Regions from separate parts of the Streptosporangium sp. NPDC020145 genome, predicted to be linked through region 2. Evidence: riboswitches for the same ligand, from Rfam matches in the RefSeq annotation. Region 2 holds a riboswitch; the other holds the start of a gene.
The links. Region 2 has a riboswitch for cyclic di-AMP ahead of ABZ463_RS07945 (C40 family peptidase). Riboswitches for the same ligand answer to the same signal wherever they lie in the genome.

Region 1 (7,672 bases), 240 kb from region 2:
TAGAAAGCCTGTAGGTACGGGCTGATCACGAAGACCACGTAGAGGATCACCGGCGCGGCGAGAAAGCCGAAGATGAACCGGTACCTGCCATGCCGCATGGGGGACTACACCGTCCGCTTCTGCTTGGTGATCGAAGAGTCGGACTTCGACTTGTCGGCGGCCTTCTGCATCTTGTCGCAGAACTCGTCGGCGGAGATACGACCGAACATGAGGGCGTTGGTCTGCTTGCGCAGCTCGGTCTCCAGCTCCTTGTACCAGTTCTCGAAGGCGCTGAAGGTGACGATGTTCTGGCCCGCGGCGGTCTGCGCGGCGCTGAGGCTCGCGTTACCGGGCGACAGGTCCAGGCCGTCGGCGGCACCGGTCACGACGGTGATGTTGCCGGACTTCTCGGTGAAGCCGCGCGCGCCCTCCTTGGAGAGCATGATGCGCAGGTACTCAAGGCCGCCCTTGGGGTTCTTGGCCTTGGCGGGGACGATGTAGGCCTCGCCGGCGGCGGCGCGGATGGCCTCGAAGGGCATCTTGTCCGCGGCGGTGACGCTGGGGGTGGGCGTCAGGGCGTACTTGAACCCCTCGGGGGTCTGGCTCTTCTGCTCGTTCTCCAGCCAGGAGCCCGACGGGTAGAGGGCGACCTTGCCCTGGTTCTGGCGGGTCTGCACCTCGGTGTGGATCAGGCCCTCGAAGGACTTGTCCATGTACTTGCCGATCTCGGCCCAGGCGGCGGCGGCCTGCTTGACCGAGTCGCGCTTCCAGACGCCGTCCTCAAGGTTGTCGATGTCGATCAGGACCTGGTTGCCCTCGATCTTCGCGGCGGAGATGAGGATCATCCAGTACGCGTAGTAGGAGGCGTTCTTGCCCGCGTAGGCGAACGGGGTGATGCCCGCGGCCTTGATCTTCTCGCAGAGGGCCTTGAACTCGTCGAAGGTCTTCGGCGCGGTCCAGCCGTTCTTCTCGAACAGGGCCGAGTCGTACCACAGGCCGTAGGCCGAGAACACGTAGTTCATCAGGAACGGCTTGTTGTCGATGAGACCCGACTCGATGGTGCCCGGGGCGACGGTGTCGCGCACCTTCTTGGCGGGGTCGTCCATCGAGGGGGCGTCCCACAGCTCGGTGAGGTCCAGGAGCTGGCCCTCCTGCTGCAGGGCGCCGGTGTCCATGAGGTCGGTGCCGGAGTTGGCGATGACGTCGGGCACCTCGCCGCTGGCGAAGCGCGGCTGCAGGGTCTGCGCGATCTGCTGGGTGGCGACGTGCTTGACGGTGGCCTGCGGGAAGGCCTTCTTGTACATCGGCTCGTGGACGTCGGTGGCGTAGCTGTCGCCGAGACCGCCCTTGAAGATGACGACTTCGAGGGGGGCGTTGGCGGCGACACCGAACGGGTTGGCCGGGGAGACCGCACCGCCCGAGGAGGGGGCCGCGGAGGTGGTGGCGGCGGGAGCGTTGCTGCCCCCGGTCGCGCACGCGCTGAGCAGTCCTGCGGCGGGGCCTGCGACGAGGGCGGTCAGGCCGATCCGGCGGAGCATCTGCCGCCGGGTGATATCTCCGGGCGTACCGGCCGAGTAGGACATTGTAACCCTCCTGGGCGGGGGATCAATTAGGAAAGTTTCCTAAACGTTTGCCTGAAGGTACGTAGCCCCGGACTACAGCGTCAAGGGTTCGCAGCCGGTCTAGACCGAGCCGTGATGTCTCTGCGACAAATCCGGTAGCAACGAGACAGCAAAGCAATCCTGACCTTGGCAGATTTGCACACAGTACCCGATACTTCGCACATCGCCATTGACTCGCGACATGCGTGTGGGTAAAGAATCTAGGTCCTGAAGCAACCCTTTGGGAAGAGCCGGTCTAGACCAGATAATGACGGTTTGCCGCATACCGCCGCAAGACCCTACTTTTGGGGCATGTTGCTGGCGGAGCAGCGTCGGCTGCTGTGTGAACACGGTCGCCGGATCGTGGAGACCGGGCTCGTTCTCGGGACGTCGGGCAATCTCAGCGTCCGTCTCGGCGACCTGGTCGCGGTGACCCCGGGCGGTCTGGCCCTGGACCGGCTCGAACCCGAGGCCTGCCCGGTCGTCGGCGTCGGGGGCGACCTCGTCGAGGGAGACCTGTCGCCCTCCTCCGAGACCCCCATGCACCTGGCGATCTACGCGGCGACGGGGACGACGGCCGTGGTGCACACCCACTCGACCTTCGCCACCGTGGTCTCGGCGGTCATGACCGAGCTGCCTCCGGTTCACTACAACACGACACTGCTCGGTGGCGTGGTCAAGGTGGCGGACTACGCCACGTACGGCACCGCCGAGCTGGCCGGGAACGTCATGACCGCCCTCGGCGACCGGCAGGCGGTACTGCTGGCCAACCACGGCGGGGTGACCCTCGGCGACGACCTCCCGCAGGCCTTCGAGGCGGCCAGGCTGCTCGAATGGCTCTGCGAGGTCTACGTGCGGGCCAGGGCCCTCGGCGAGCCGAGGACGCTCACCGGGGACCAGCTCTCCGCCGTCGTACGGCGCCGCCGGGCTCCCGCCTTCCCCCTCGGCGAGGACTGACCCTCCCGCGAGCCTCCCACCAGGCCCCCCGCGGGGACGACGTCCCCGCCCTGTCGACGTGAGGATCGACGCGATGCCCCTGCAGCTCACCGGCACCCCGAGCGACCCGGACCTGATCCGGCTGCCCTGGGACATCCCTCTTGAGAACTGGCCCGACCACCATCTGGTCGCCCTGCCCCGGGGTATCTCCCGGCACGTGGTGCGCTTCGCCAGGCTCTCCGGGAAGGTCTACGCGATCAAGGAGATCAGCGAGCACTACGCCAAACGCGAGTACCGCCTGCTGTGGGACCTGAACCGGCTTGACGCCCCGGCGGTCGAGCCGGTCGCCGTGGTGACCGGCAGGACCGACGCCGACGGTGAGCCGCTCGACTCCGCGCTGGTCACCGAGCACCTGCAGTTCTCCCTGCCCTACCGCGCGGTCATGTCGGGCACCATCCGCCCCGAGACGCTCACCCGGCTGCTCGACGCGCTGGCCGTACTGCTGGTGCGGCTGCACCTGACCGGTTTCTACTGGGGTGACTGCTCGCTGTCGAACGTGCTGTTCCGCAGGGACGCCGACTCCTTCGCCGCCTACCTGGTCGACGCGGAGACCGGGGAGCTGCACCCCATGATCAGCGAGGGGCAGCGGCTGCACGACATCGACGTCGCGCACGTCAACCTGTTCGGCGAGATGCTCGACCTGCAGGCGGGCGAGCTGCTGCACTCCTCGATCGACCCCGAGGAGGTCGCCGACTCGGTCTGCGCGCGCTACCACAGGCTCTGGGGCGAGCTCACCTCCGACGAGATCATCGAGGAGGTGGACTGGCACCGGATCGACCAGCGGATCCGCAAGCTGAACGACCTCGGTTTCGACGTCGCCGAGATGATGGTCCGCCGCAAGGCGGGCACGGGACGGCTGGTCGTGCGCCCCAAGGTGGTCGACGCGGGACACCACCAGCACAGGCTGTTCAGGCTCACCGGTCTGGACGTCGAGGAGAACCAGGCCAGGCGGCTGCTCAACGACCTCGACGCCTTCCGGGTCGCGCGCGGCCTGCGCCACGAGGACGAGGCGGTCGTGGCCCACCGGTGGCTGGCCGAGGTGTTCCAGCCGACGATCGAGGCCGTACCGGCGAACATGCGGCGCAAACTGGAGCCGGCCCAGCTCTTCCACGAGGTGCTCGACCACCGCTGGTTCATCTCCGAGAAAGCCGGGCAGGACGTCGGACTGCCCGCCTCGACCGAGTCATATGTGAAGAACGTTCTTGTCCACAAACCCGACGAGAAAGCCCTCCTCCCCGACGAGTAGTAAACGTTCCCCCGTCGGTTGACAAACCTTCTACCGCCCGGCGGAATTCTTTTCCTCGCCATATCTGACTTTTCATGAATAGCTCCGGGTTCGGAGAGGTTTCCCTACGCTGACCGGGCGGCGTTGTGGAGTCGTTGGCGAGGGGGACCCCGTGCTCGGAATCGAAGGCTGCCTGGCCGAGGCCATGGCCATCCCCGGTGCGCTGGACGCGGTGCTGATCGACCAGACCGGCGGGACGGCCGTGGCGGGCGGTGGCGCGGCCCGCGAAACCGGCGCGGGCAGGGCCGTCGCGGGGCTCGGCGAGACCTTACGGGCGATGCTCGACGGCCTCGCCGTGAGCCTCCCCGGCGAGCCCACTGGAATCCGTGAAGTGATCATAACCACCGACGACGGATACCATTTACTAAAACCATTGGAAACGGTGTTCGACGGCCTGCTCGTGATTTATGTCCGTCTTGATGTACATCACGCTGATCTGGCCCTGGCGCGGCATCGTCTCCAGTCCCTGTCGGGTCACCTGACCGCCCGTGCCGGGGGTCTCACCGCCCCGCCGTTCCCGCGTGAGGAACGGCACCGGTCCGGCCCGCGAGGGTGCTTCGACACGGCCGGGCCACCGTGCCCGCCCGCGACGGGACCTCCCGCCGGGGCTCCCGGGGGGACCGTGACGGCGGGCGACCCCGCCGACGTCGACCTGCTCATCCGGCTGAGGAACGCGCTGAGGGCACTTGCCTGAGCCCGGTCCGACGCCTTCGAGGACGCCCGTGAAACCGCGGACGCCGAAGCGGACCAGAAGGAGGGTGCCGGTGGAAATCCGCGACGAGGTACGCCAGGAGATGACCCGGCTACGTGAGCGGACACCCGATGTGGACGGAAGCGTCGTGTGCGGCGCGGACGGCCTGACGATAGCCAGTGACCTGGACGGCGGTTTCGCCGAGCAGACCGGCGCCCTCTCCTCGGCGCTGCTGGCCCTCAGCCGCCGGATGGCGGACATGACGGGCAGGGGAACCTTCGAGGAGACGCTGGTCTCCGCGGCCGGCGGCTACGCGCTCCTCTACACCGCGGGCCCGAAGATCGTCCTCACGATCCTCGCCCGCCCGGGGTCCAACCTCGGATTGCTGCGGCTTGAGGGACGCAGGACGGCGGAGAACCTGGCCGCCATCACCTCCCGCACTCGGACGCCCCGGTGACCGGAGCGGCGAGGACGACCGCGAGGGACCACGCGACGCCGAGGAGAGACCGAGGGTCCGGCCCGCGGGCCGTACGGCACGGCCGGTGAACGCGGAACGAGGGCGGGCACCTGTGCGGGGTGCCCGCCCTCGTCCTTCCTGAGGGGGTCTCGGACTCCGAGGGGGATCGGAGGAGGGGTCCCGGGAGAGGAGCGGGACCTTCGGGGATCTCAGGAAGCGGGGATCCGAAGGGGGTCGGGGGTCTTCGGGGTTGGGGGATATTTCGCGATGAGGGGTTACGGCCGCGGCGCGTCGGCCAGGGCGGTCTGCGGCGGCGTGGCCGGGTTGTGGTCCATGAGCTTCCAGGCTCCGCTGGAGAAGGCCACGGGGTAGTTCTTCTTGCCGACGCCGTCGCCCCACTTGGTGATGACGTACTCGACCTTGATGTGCCCCTGGCCGTCGACACCGTCCACGCCCAGCGTGTCGGAGTTGAAGCTGCCACCGGTCAGGTCGGCGAAGGTCTTGGCGTCGAGGTCGATCATGACGCCGCTGCTCGACGGCACGCCGGGGCCGCGGTCGCCGACGAAGAACTTGGCCTTCTTGCCGTTGTAGAGGACGTAGCCCTCGGTGAACAGCGGCCAGCTCGGGCTGGCGATCATGCCCTTCTGCATGGGCTTGCCGCTCGCGGGCAGACCGGTGTCACCGGCGCGGCCGGAGGAGTCGTCCCAGAAGTAGGAGGCCTTGGTCGAGCCCTTGAGCAGGACGGGCTCAGCGGCGGCCGGGGCGGTGGCGGTGGTTCCGGTGCCGGTGTCGGCTGCGGCGGGCAGCGCGGAGACGACACCCGCGGAGGTCAGGACGCTCGCGCTCAGAAGGGTGGCGGCGAGCAGACGATGGCGCAGGGCAGCGGAGAAACGCATGAAGACAGGGCTCTTTCACGAGGGAACAGGACAGCCGCTCGTGCCGGGCCGAAGACGTTCGGCGATCAGTGGGGCACGGGGCGTGAGCGCTCACAGGGAAGAGAGGCCGCACCAGGAAACAGGCGGGCGTACACGGAGCGCGGTGCGGGGCGGGGGTGCCGCGGTCAGGCGCGGCGGAAGTCTCAGTCGATCCGCGCGAAGGCGGTGCGTGCCGGTGGGTAGGCGACGACGTGATCCATGAGGGGATCTCCTCTCCATCTCGTCTACCGGGTTAGCTGACGGGTTCGGGCGGTGGAGTTGCCCTACCGCCGCGTTGTCGCGGCGGATTCACCCCAAAAGGTGGGTCCCCGGCTCCCGTCGCCCTCGGGAGGCTTCGGGATTCGACGTCGACCGACCGCTCCTTCTCGTGAGGGGCAAGTCACCGGTCGAGAACAACTAGGACACTACCCACCACAAACGGACAAAGCAAAGCAAAAGCCATGAAAACCCCAGAAGATCTACCTTCAACCCCCAAGAAAGGGACATTGGCCAGGTCTTGACCCCACTCCGCCCATGGCGTTAAGTTCAGTGAAACTGTTAGGAAACTTACCTAATAATTAACCCGTAATCATGGGCCTGACCTGCACGTTCTCCGCCCTTATACCCCCCAGGAGAAGCCCTTCATGAACAATCGGAAGCTTGGTGCGATCGCCGTCGCGGCGGCCGTACCCGTCCTGCTCTCGACGGTCATGGCCGGTTCGGCGTCCGCCCATGGATCGATGGGAACACCCGTCAGCCGGGTCTACGCCTGCTATCTGGAGAACCCGGAGTCGCCCGACACCCCGGCCTGCAAGGCCGCCGTCGGCAAATGGGACACCCAGCCGCTCTACGACTGGGACGAGTTGAACATCGGCACCGCCAACGGAAAGCACAGGGAGATCATCCCTGACGGGCAGCTGTGCAGCGCCGGACGCGCCAAGTACCGGGCCTACGACGCGGCCCGCACCGACTGGCCCTCCACGGCCATGCCGACCGGCGGCGGCGCCTACACCTTCCGCTACCCCTACACCGCCGACCACCCCGGCACCTTCGAGATCTACATCACGAAGGACGGCTTCGACCCGCTCCAGCCGCTGAAGTGGTCGGACCTGGACTCCACCCTGCTGGCGAAGGTCAGGAACCCGTCCAAGGTCAACGGCGAGTACGTCATCCAGGGCCAGCTGCCCCCGAAGACCGGCCGCCACATCATCTACTCGATCTGGCAGCGCTCGGACAGCGCCGAGGCGTTCTACACCTGCTCCGACGTGACCTTCGGCAACGTGTCGACCCCATCCCCGACCCCGACCGCCACGGCGACCGCGACGGCGACGCCCACGGTGACGCCGACGCTCACCCCGACCCCCACCCCGACCGTCTCCCCCTCCTCGACGCCCACGCTGACGACGACCGCGACGCCGCCCGCGCAGCCCTGGGCCGCCGGTGTCTCCTACTACGCCGGGAGCGTGGTGACCTACGGCGGCTCCGCCTACCGGTGCCTGCAGGCGCACACCTCCCTGCCCGGCTGGGAGCCCGCCAACGTCCCCGCGCTCTGGCAGCGCGTGTGACCCGGTACCCGCCGTACGGGCCGTGAGGCCGTAGGGCACGCGAGCCCCTCCCATCGGCTCCCGGGCGCGGGGCCGGTGGGAGGCTCGTTCTTCCGGACATCACGGGCGAACCCGGTAGCGTGAGCGCGTGTCACTGACCCTCGGCTGTTGCCTGGCCGCGCTGGTGACCGTCGCGGCGCTCTAC
Region 2 (7,672 bases):
TCCTGGTCGACGTGGGCTTCGACTCCTACGAGAAGACCCCCTACCGGCGTTGGACGATGTCGCCGGAGGCGCACAACACCCCCGCCGTGGTCGGTGCCCGGTTCCGTCCCAAGACGGCCAGCGCCCTGAGCAAGTCCTCGGTCGGGCAGGACAGGCAGAGTTACCGGCTGACCGACAGGGCCTACGGCGTGCCGAGGACCCGGTCGGTGCTGGTCAACCACGGCGATGACGTGATGGCGGTGCTGGACACCGTGCCCCGGGGCTCCAAGGTGAGCAACGTCTGGCACTTCGCCCGTGAAATGTCCCTGGTCTCCAACGGCGGCGGCCGGGTCGTGGTCAAGGACAAGTCCGGCTGGAAGGCGACGCTGGTCCAGCTGTCCATGCCCTCCTGCAAGCCGGTCGGCGGGCAGCGGGTGGTCTCCGGCCAGCAGAACCCCTTCCAGGGCTGGGTCTCTCCCACCTATCTGAACAAGCAGGCCGCTCCCGCGGTCCTGTCCCCCGCCACGGAGGGCGCGCTGCTCACCGTCGTGGTGCCGGGAACCGCCTCCCCCGAGGTCTCCTGCTCGGGCGGCAGGGTGCGGCTGCAGACCTCCGAGGGTCAGGTCACCTTCAAGGTCTCGGGCGCCAACCTGTCCTGACCTCGCTCTCCGCCCGTCCGGCGAGGGGTACGGCCCAGGCCGTACCCCTCGGTTGTGAGGTCAGTCGGCGATGTGGCCCGCCCTGAGCAGGCCGTAGGTGACCGCCTGCTCAAGGGCCTGCCAGGAGGCCTCGATGATGTTCTCGTCGACGCCGACGGTCGCCCACTCACCGGTCTCGTCGCTCGACGTGATGAGGACCCTGGTCACGGCGTCCGTGCCGTGGGTGCCCTCAAGGATGCGCACCTTGAAGTCGATCAGCTCGACGGCCGCGAGCTCGGGGTAGAGCTTCTCCAGGCCGAGCCGTACGGCCTTGTCCAGGGCGTTGACCGGGCCGTTGCCCTCACCGGTCGAGACGATCCGCTCGCCCTTGGCGTGCAGCTTGACCGTGGCCTCGCTGACCAGTTCGCCGTCGCGGGTCCGCTCGACGATCACCCGCCACGACTCGACCTCGAAGTGACGCCGCTTGCGGTCACCGGCGACGGTGTCGCGCAGCAGCAGCTCGAAGGAGGCGTCGGCCGCCTCGAAGGTGTAGCCCTTCGACTCAAGCTCCTTGACCCGTTCGACGAGGACGCGCGAGGTGTCCGGCGACAGGTCGTAGCCGAGTTCGCGCCCCTTGAGCTCGACGGAGGCGCGGCCCGCCATGTCGGAGACGAGCATGCGCATGTCGTTGCCGACCAGGGAGGGGTCGATGTGCTGGTAGAGGTTGGGGTCGACCTTGATGGCGCTGGCGTGCAGCCCGGCCTTGTGAGCGAAGGCGGAGACACCCACGTAGGGGGCGTGGGAGTTCGGGGTGACGTTGGTGACCTCGGTGATGGCGTGCGCGACGCGGGTCATGTCGGCCAGCGCCTCCTTCGGGACGAGGTCGAAGCCCCGCTTGAGCTGGAGGTTGGCGACCACGGTGAACAGGTTGGCGTTGCCCGAGCGCTCACCGTAGCCGTTGGCGCAGCCCTGTACGTGGGTGGCGCCCGCCTTCACCGCGGCCAGGGTGTTGGCCACCGCGCAGCCGGTGTCGTCGTGGCAGTGGATGCCGATCCTGGCCGTGGTCGCGACGGCGGCGGCGACGACCTCGGCGAGTTCGTCGGGGAGCATGCCGCCGTTGGTGTCGCACAGGGCGATGACCGAGGCCCCCGCCTCGGCGGCGGTGCGCAGGACTTCGAGCGCGTAAGCTGGGTTGGACTTGTAGCCGTCGAAGAAGTGCTCGGCGTCGAGGAAGACTCGCTGGCCCTCCGCACGAAGGTGAGAGACCGTGTCGCGGATCATCGCGAGGTTCTCCTGGAGAGTCGTGCGAAGGGCCAGCTCCACGTGCCGGTCGTGACTCTTGGCGACAAGGGTCACGACCGGCGCGCCGGATTCGCGCAGCGCGGCGACCAACGGGTCGTCGGCGGCCTTGACACCTGCTCGGCGGGTCGCGCCGAACGCGGCTAGCTGCGCGTGCTTCAGATCGAGCTCTGTTCGAGCCCGTCTGAAGAACTCTGTGTCCTTGGGGTTGGCTCCCGGCCAACCGCCTTCGATGAAGCCGACGCCCAGGCTGTCCAGGTGGCGGGCGATGGCCAGCTTGTCCACGACCGTGAGGTTGAGGCCCTCCTGCTGGGCACCGTCACGGAGTGTCGTGTCGTACACGTGGAAGCGGTCGTCGGCCATATCAGTCTCCTTCGCGGGGTTTCGATGTGATTCGCCGCGCGCTCTCTCGGCTCCGAGAAACAAAAAAACCCCTCACGGACGTGAGAGGTCTGCGCGCTGGCGGTGTCCTTTTTCAGCCAGCGCGCCTGCCGATAATGAGCAGACCGTAGAACATGGTGTCTTGGAGTCTGCCACACCCAACCACCACTTGACACATTGATCTCAGGATCTGGAACGCCCGTCCCGCCGACGCGCCCGGAAACCGTTCGCGGAGACAGCTCTGACCAGCGGGAACGGCCACCCGAAGGCGACTTTCCCGGATCCGGCCGTGGGGCGGTGCCCACGCGCGCACGCCACATGGCCCGACGGCGCGCCCGCGGGCGCGGCCGGGGGAGTTCATGGGTTCAGGCCGCCGGCGGCCGGGTGGCGTCGCTGACGCTCCCGGTCGCCGGCGGCCTCGGGTCCGCGAGGTCAGCAGATCTTGTGCACCCAGCCATGGGTGTCGGGGCGGGAGCCGTACTGGATGCCGACCAGGGCTTCGCGGACCTTGGCGGTGACCGGGCCCTGGGTGCCGTCGCCGACGGTCCAGGCGCGGTCGGCGCCCTTGACCGAGCCGACCGGGCTCACCACGGCGGCGGTGCCGCAGGCGAAGACCTCGGTGAGGTCGCCGGACTCGCAGCCCGCCTGCCACTCCTCGATCGACAGGCGGCCCTCCTCGGCGGTCAGGCCGAGTTCGGCGGCCAGGGAGAGGATCGAGTCACGGGTGATGCCGGGCAGGAGGGTGCCGGTCAGGGCGGGGGTGAGCAGCCGGTCTCCGTAGACGAAGAACAGGTTCATCCCGCCCATCTCCTCGACGTAGCGGTGCTCGTTGGCGTCGAGCCAGACGACCTGGTCACAGCCCTGCTCGACGGCCTGGCGCTGCGCGACGAAGGCCGCGGCGTAGTTGCCGCCGCACTTGGCGAAGCCGGTGCCGCCGGGGGCCGCGCGGGTGTACTCGGTGGACAGCCAGACCGAGACGGCCTTGGCCGCGCCGAAGTAGGCCGCCGCGGGAGAGGCGATCACCATGTAGCGGTAGGTCCGCGAGGGGTAGTTGACGCCGAGCGCGGGCTGGGTGGCGATCATGAAGGGGCGCAGGTAGAGGCTGTGGCCCTGGGTGGTCGGCACCCATTCGCGGTCGGTCTGCACGAGCAGTTCGATCGACTCGACGAAGGCCTCCTGCGGCAGTTCGGGCATGGCCATGCGCAGCGCCGACTGGTTGAAGCGGGCGGCGTTGGCGTACGGCCTGAAGCAGGCGATCGAGCCGTTCCCCTGCCGGTAGGCCTTCAGCCCCTCGAAGAGCTCCTGGGCGTAGTGGAAGACCGACGTCGCCGGGTCGAGGCTGAGCGGGCCGTACGGCGTGAGCCGCGCGTCGTGCCAGCCCTCCCCCTCGGTGTAGTCGATGGAGATCATGTGGTCGGTGAAGGTCTGACCGAATCCGGGATTCGCCAGTACCTGCTCGCGCTCGGCCGTGGAACGAGCGTGGTCGGAGAGCTGCACGTCGAAGGTCAGCTTCTGAGCGGTGGTCATGGCGGCGGTCCTTCTCTTCGTGGCGGAGTGCACCTACGGTCCATTCTGGGACGGAGCAGGCACCGGAAAACTACTGCATATATGCCAAAATCCGGCAGCCTGCTCGGTGAGACGAACAAAAAAGACGCGCCCGGCGGCTCTGCTGAGCCACCGGGCGCGTCTGGGGTCGTGCGGGCGGCTTGTCAGCCGGCTACTCGGGCGGTGATGTCGTCGCCGATCTCGTGGGTGGTACGGCTCGCCCACCCGGTCTGGCGCTCGACCAAGTCCTCGGCCACGGCCTGCTCGACCTTGGCCGCCTCCTCGGTCAGGCCGAGGTGGTCCAGGAGCATGGCGACCGACAGGATCGTGGCGGTCGGGTCGGCCTTGCCCTGGCCCGCGATGTCCGGGGCGCTGCCGTGGACCGGCTCGAACATGCTGGGCGCGGTGCGGTCGGGGTTGACGTTCCCGCTGGCCGCGAGGCCGATGCCACCGGCGACGGCGGCGCCGAGGTCGGTGATGATGTCGCCGAAGAGGTTGTCGGTGACGATCACGTCGAACCGCTCCGGCTGGGTGACGAAGAACATCGAGGCCGCGTCGACGTGGTAGTAGTCGGTGGCGACGTCGGGGTACTCAAGGCTGACCCGGTCGACGGTGCGGGACCACAGGTCACCGGCGAAGGTGAGGACGTTGGTCTTGTGGATCAGCGACAGCTTCTTGCGCGGCCTGCTGAGCGCCTTCTCGAAGGCGTAGCGGACGACGCGCTCGACACCGTAGGCGGTGTTCAGCGACTCCTGCGTGGCGATCTCGTACGGCGTGCCGCGGCGCAGCACACCACCGGCGCCCGCGTAGAGGCCCTCGGTGCCCTCGCGGATGACGACCATGTCGATGTCCTCGGGGCGGGAGCCGCCCAGCGGGGTCGCGACGCCGGGGAAGAGCTTGACCGGACGCAGGTTGACGTAGTGGTCGAGCTCGAAGCGGAGCTTGAGCAGCAACTCGCGCTCCAGGATGCCCGGCGGCACACTGGGGTCGCCGACCGCGCCGAGCAGGATCGCGTCGTAGCCGCGCAGTTCGTCGAGGACCGCCTCGGGAAGGACCTCACCGGTTCTGTGGTACCGGCCGGCACCCAGGTCGTAGGTGGTGGTCTCCACCTTCGTTCCGACGGCTTCGAGGACCTTCAGGCCCTCGGTGACGACCTCGGTCCCGATCCCGTCTCCAGGGATGACGGCCAGACGAACATTGCGCGAATCCATAACGGGCACCCTATCTGCTCTGTCTCGACAATCGAACCACCGATCTCACCCCTCGGACACTTCTCACCCCGGAAGGCCCTGAAAAGTTTGTCCTGTTTGCGATCTTTTGACCGTTTCGTTAAGGTCCTGGCCATTCGTATCGTCGCCTAATTCGCGCAGGCCATCCCCCTCTTTCGGTCCGCGCGGAGCCGGGGAACCACTTCCGGGGTCCACGGGGCGTCCGAGCCGCACTCCGTCTGGCGGAGCACGTTTCCGGCGTTTTCCACGAGGCCCCTCGGGGCGAGTCGGCGCCACCACGCGCCGTAGGGCGACCTCCACGCCCGAGCCCGACAGCTCACCCGGCCGGCCCTATGGAAGGAACGGTCCTGAACGGCAAGACCTACCCCCGTGTCCTGACCCTGATCGTCACCGGCTCGACCATCCTCGCGACACCCGCCGTCGCACTGGCGGACTCCTCCCTCACCACCTCCTCCCCCACTCCTCTCCTCGCGCTCGCCGCCGCCGGATTCGCCCTCGCGCACCCGGCCCCCACCGCGGAGAGCTCCCGGACCCCGCTCACCGCTCCCGCCGTCGAACCCGCCCCGGCCGGCTTCTCCGGGACCGCGCGGAAGGTCCCGGCCTGGAAGAAGGCGCTGAACTGGGCGATGTCCAAGCGCGGCACACCGTACGTCTGGGGCGGCACGGGCAGGGGCGGCTTCGACTGCTCGGGCCTGATGCTCCGCGCGTACGGCGCCGCGGGCATCCGGCTGCCCCGCACGACGACCCAGCAGTACTCCGCGTTCGCCAGGAAGATCTCCTGGAAGAACCTCAAACCCGGTGACCTGGTCTTCTTCCACAACCTCGGTCACGTCGGCATGATCACCAAGCCCGGTTACATGGTCCACGCCCCGCGCAGCGGCGACGTGGTCAAGGTGGAGAAGCTGCAGGCCTGGCGCCGCGCCAGCTTCGCGGGAGCCGTACGGCCAGACCCCAAGGGGGTCGAACTCGCCGACGAGCGGGCCGAGCTGGACACGGCGATCAGGCAGTCGACCCAGGCCGGTACGGCCCTCGCCCGCTGACCCACGCCTCTCCCGGTCCCGGGCGCCGCACCGCCCGTGGCCTCGGAGGGACCCGGCTCAGGAGGAGTGCGGGGGCACTCCGCCGTTGTCGCGGCGGTCCAGCGCGGTCTGCAGGGCCTGGGCGGCCTCGTTCTCGTTGTCCTCGGGACGGTTCCAGGGATACATGTCGTACATGACGCTTCTCGTCTCGTTCGCACGGAGCTGGCTGAAGGAGGAAGGGGAGCCTGGACCCTGGTCACGGGCCCTCATCGGATCGCGGATCCGGATCACGGATCGACGGGAAACCGGGGCCGACGAACGCCATCACACCGCGGCGAGTTGCCGGCCCGCCCCTGTGTCAGGCCTCGCCGCGGCAGGTAATAAGTACGAGAACCTGGCGCATTACCAGCCATAATAACCGGCCCTCCGCAATCTGTCTCACCCCTCGTGCAGGCTTCTCACATATTGAGACGAGGCTCGGCCGGAAAAGCAGACGGCCGCCGCCCCGCGAACGGGGACGGCGGCCGTGGGAGCCGTGCTCCGGGATCAGTCGGCCAGGTCGACCGAGCGGCCGCTGTCGGCGCCGATCTCGCCGCCGATCTGGTCGATCACCTCGGCCGGGATGGCGGAGTCGACGGTCAGCGCGATGAGGGCCTTGCCGCCCTTGGCGTCCCTGGCGACCTGCATGGAGGCGATGTTGATGCCGTGGTCGCCGAGGATGCGGCCGACGACGCCGACGACGCCGGGGCGGTCGTCGTAGGTGAAGAACGACAGGTGGTCGGTCGGCTCGATCTCCATCTGGTAGCCGTTGACCTCGACGATCTTCGTGACCTGCCGCGGGCCGGAGAGCGTGCCGGAGACCGAGACGGCGCGGCCGTCGGCCAGGACACCGCGGACGGTCACCACGTTGCGCCAGTCGGGGCTCTCCGCGCTGGTCACCAGCTCGACGGTGACGCCGCGGTCCTTGGCCAGGAGCGGGGCGTTGACGTAGGTGACGGAGTCCTCGATCACGTCGGTGAAGACGCCCTTGAGGGCGGCCAGCTCCAGCACGCGGACGTCCTGGGAGGCGATCTCACCGCGCACCTCGACGTCGAGCCTGGTGGCGACCTCACCGGCGAGGGCGGTGAAGACGCGGCCGAGCTTCTCCGCCAGGGGCAGACCCGGCTTGACGTCCTCGGCGACGGCGCCGCCCTGGACGTTGACGGCGTCCGGCACGAACTCGCCGGCCAGGGCCAGCTTCACGCTGCGCGCGACCTGGGTGCCGGCCTTCTCCTGGGCCTCGTGGGTCGAGGCGCCCAGGTGCGGGGTGACGACGACCTGGTCCAGCTCGAACAGCGGGCTGTCGGTGACGGGCTCCTTGGGGAACACGTCGATGCCCGCGCCCGCGACGCGGCCTTCCTTGATCGCGGAGTAGAGGGCGCCCTCGTCGATGATGCCGCCGCGCGCGACGTTGATCAGGCGAACCGACGGCTTGACCTGGTGCAGCTCGCGGTCACCGATGAGCCCGACGGTCTCCTTGGACTTGGGCAGGTGCACGGTGATGAAGTCGGACTCGCGCAGGACCTCTTCGAGGGAGGCCAGC

Region 1: it holds a riboswitch for cyclic di-AMP, as region 2 does, so the genes downstream of both, ABZ463_RS06775 (hypothetical protein) here and ABZ463_RS07945 (C40 family peptidase) in region 2, are expected to answer to the same signal.

What each region holds. Positions count from the first base shown of each region.
Region 1 is NZ_JBEXZT010000003.1:275,318-282,989, forward strand. It holds gene ABZ463_RS06745 (sugar ABC transporter permease) at 1-98, opposite strand, end outside; gene ngcE (N-acetylglucosamine/diacetylchitobiose ABC transporter substrate-binding protein) at 105-1,562, opposite strand; gene ABZ463_RS06755 (class II aldolase/adducin family protein) at 1,893-2,537, shown strand; gene ABZ463_RS06760 (DUF4032 domain-containing protein) at 2,611-3,822, shown strand; gene ABZ463_RS06765 (hypothetical protein) at 3,974-4,555, shown strand; gene ABZ463_RS06770 (roadblock/LC7 domain-containing protein) at 4,626-5,009, shown strand; gene ABZ463_RS06775 (hypothetical protein) at 5,285-5,905, opposite strand; cyclic di-AMP (ydaO/yuaA leader) riboswitch at 6,151-6,301, opposite strand; gene ABZ463_RS06780 (lytic polysaccharide monooxygenase) at 6,568-7,488, shown strand; gene ABZ463_RS06785 (ATP-binding protein) at 7,616-7,672, shown strand, end outside.
Region 2 is NZ_JBEXZT010000003.1:512,927-520,598, forward strand. It holds gene ABZ463_RS07925 (heparinase II/III family protein) at 1-638, shown strand, start outside; gene cimA (citramalate synthase) at 699-2,279, opposite strand; gene ABZ463_RS07935 (branched-chain amino acid aminotransferase) at 2,730-3,824, opposite strand; gene ABZ463_RS07940 (3-isopropylmalate dehydrogenase) at 4,007-5,053, opposite strand; cyclic di-AMP (ydaO/yuaA leader) riboswitch at 5,202-5,416, shown strand; gene ABZ463_RS07945 (C40 family peptidase) at 5,404-6,111, shown strand; gene serA (phosphoglycerate dehydrogenase) at 6,637-7,672, opposite strand, start outside.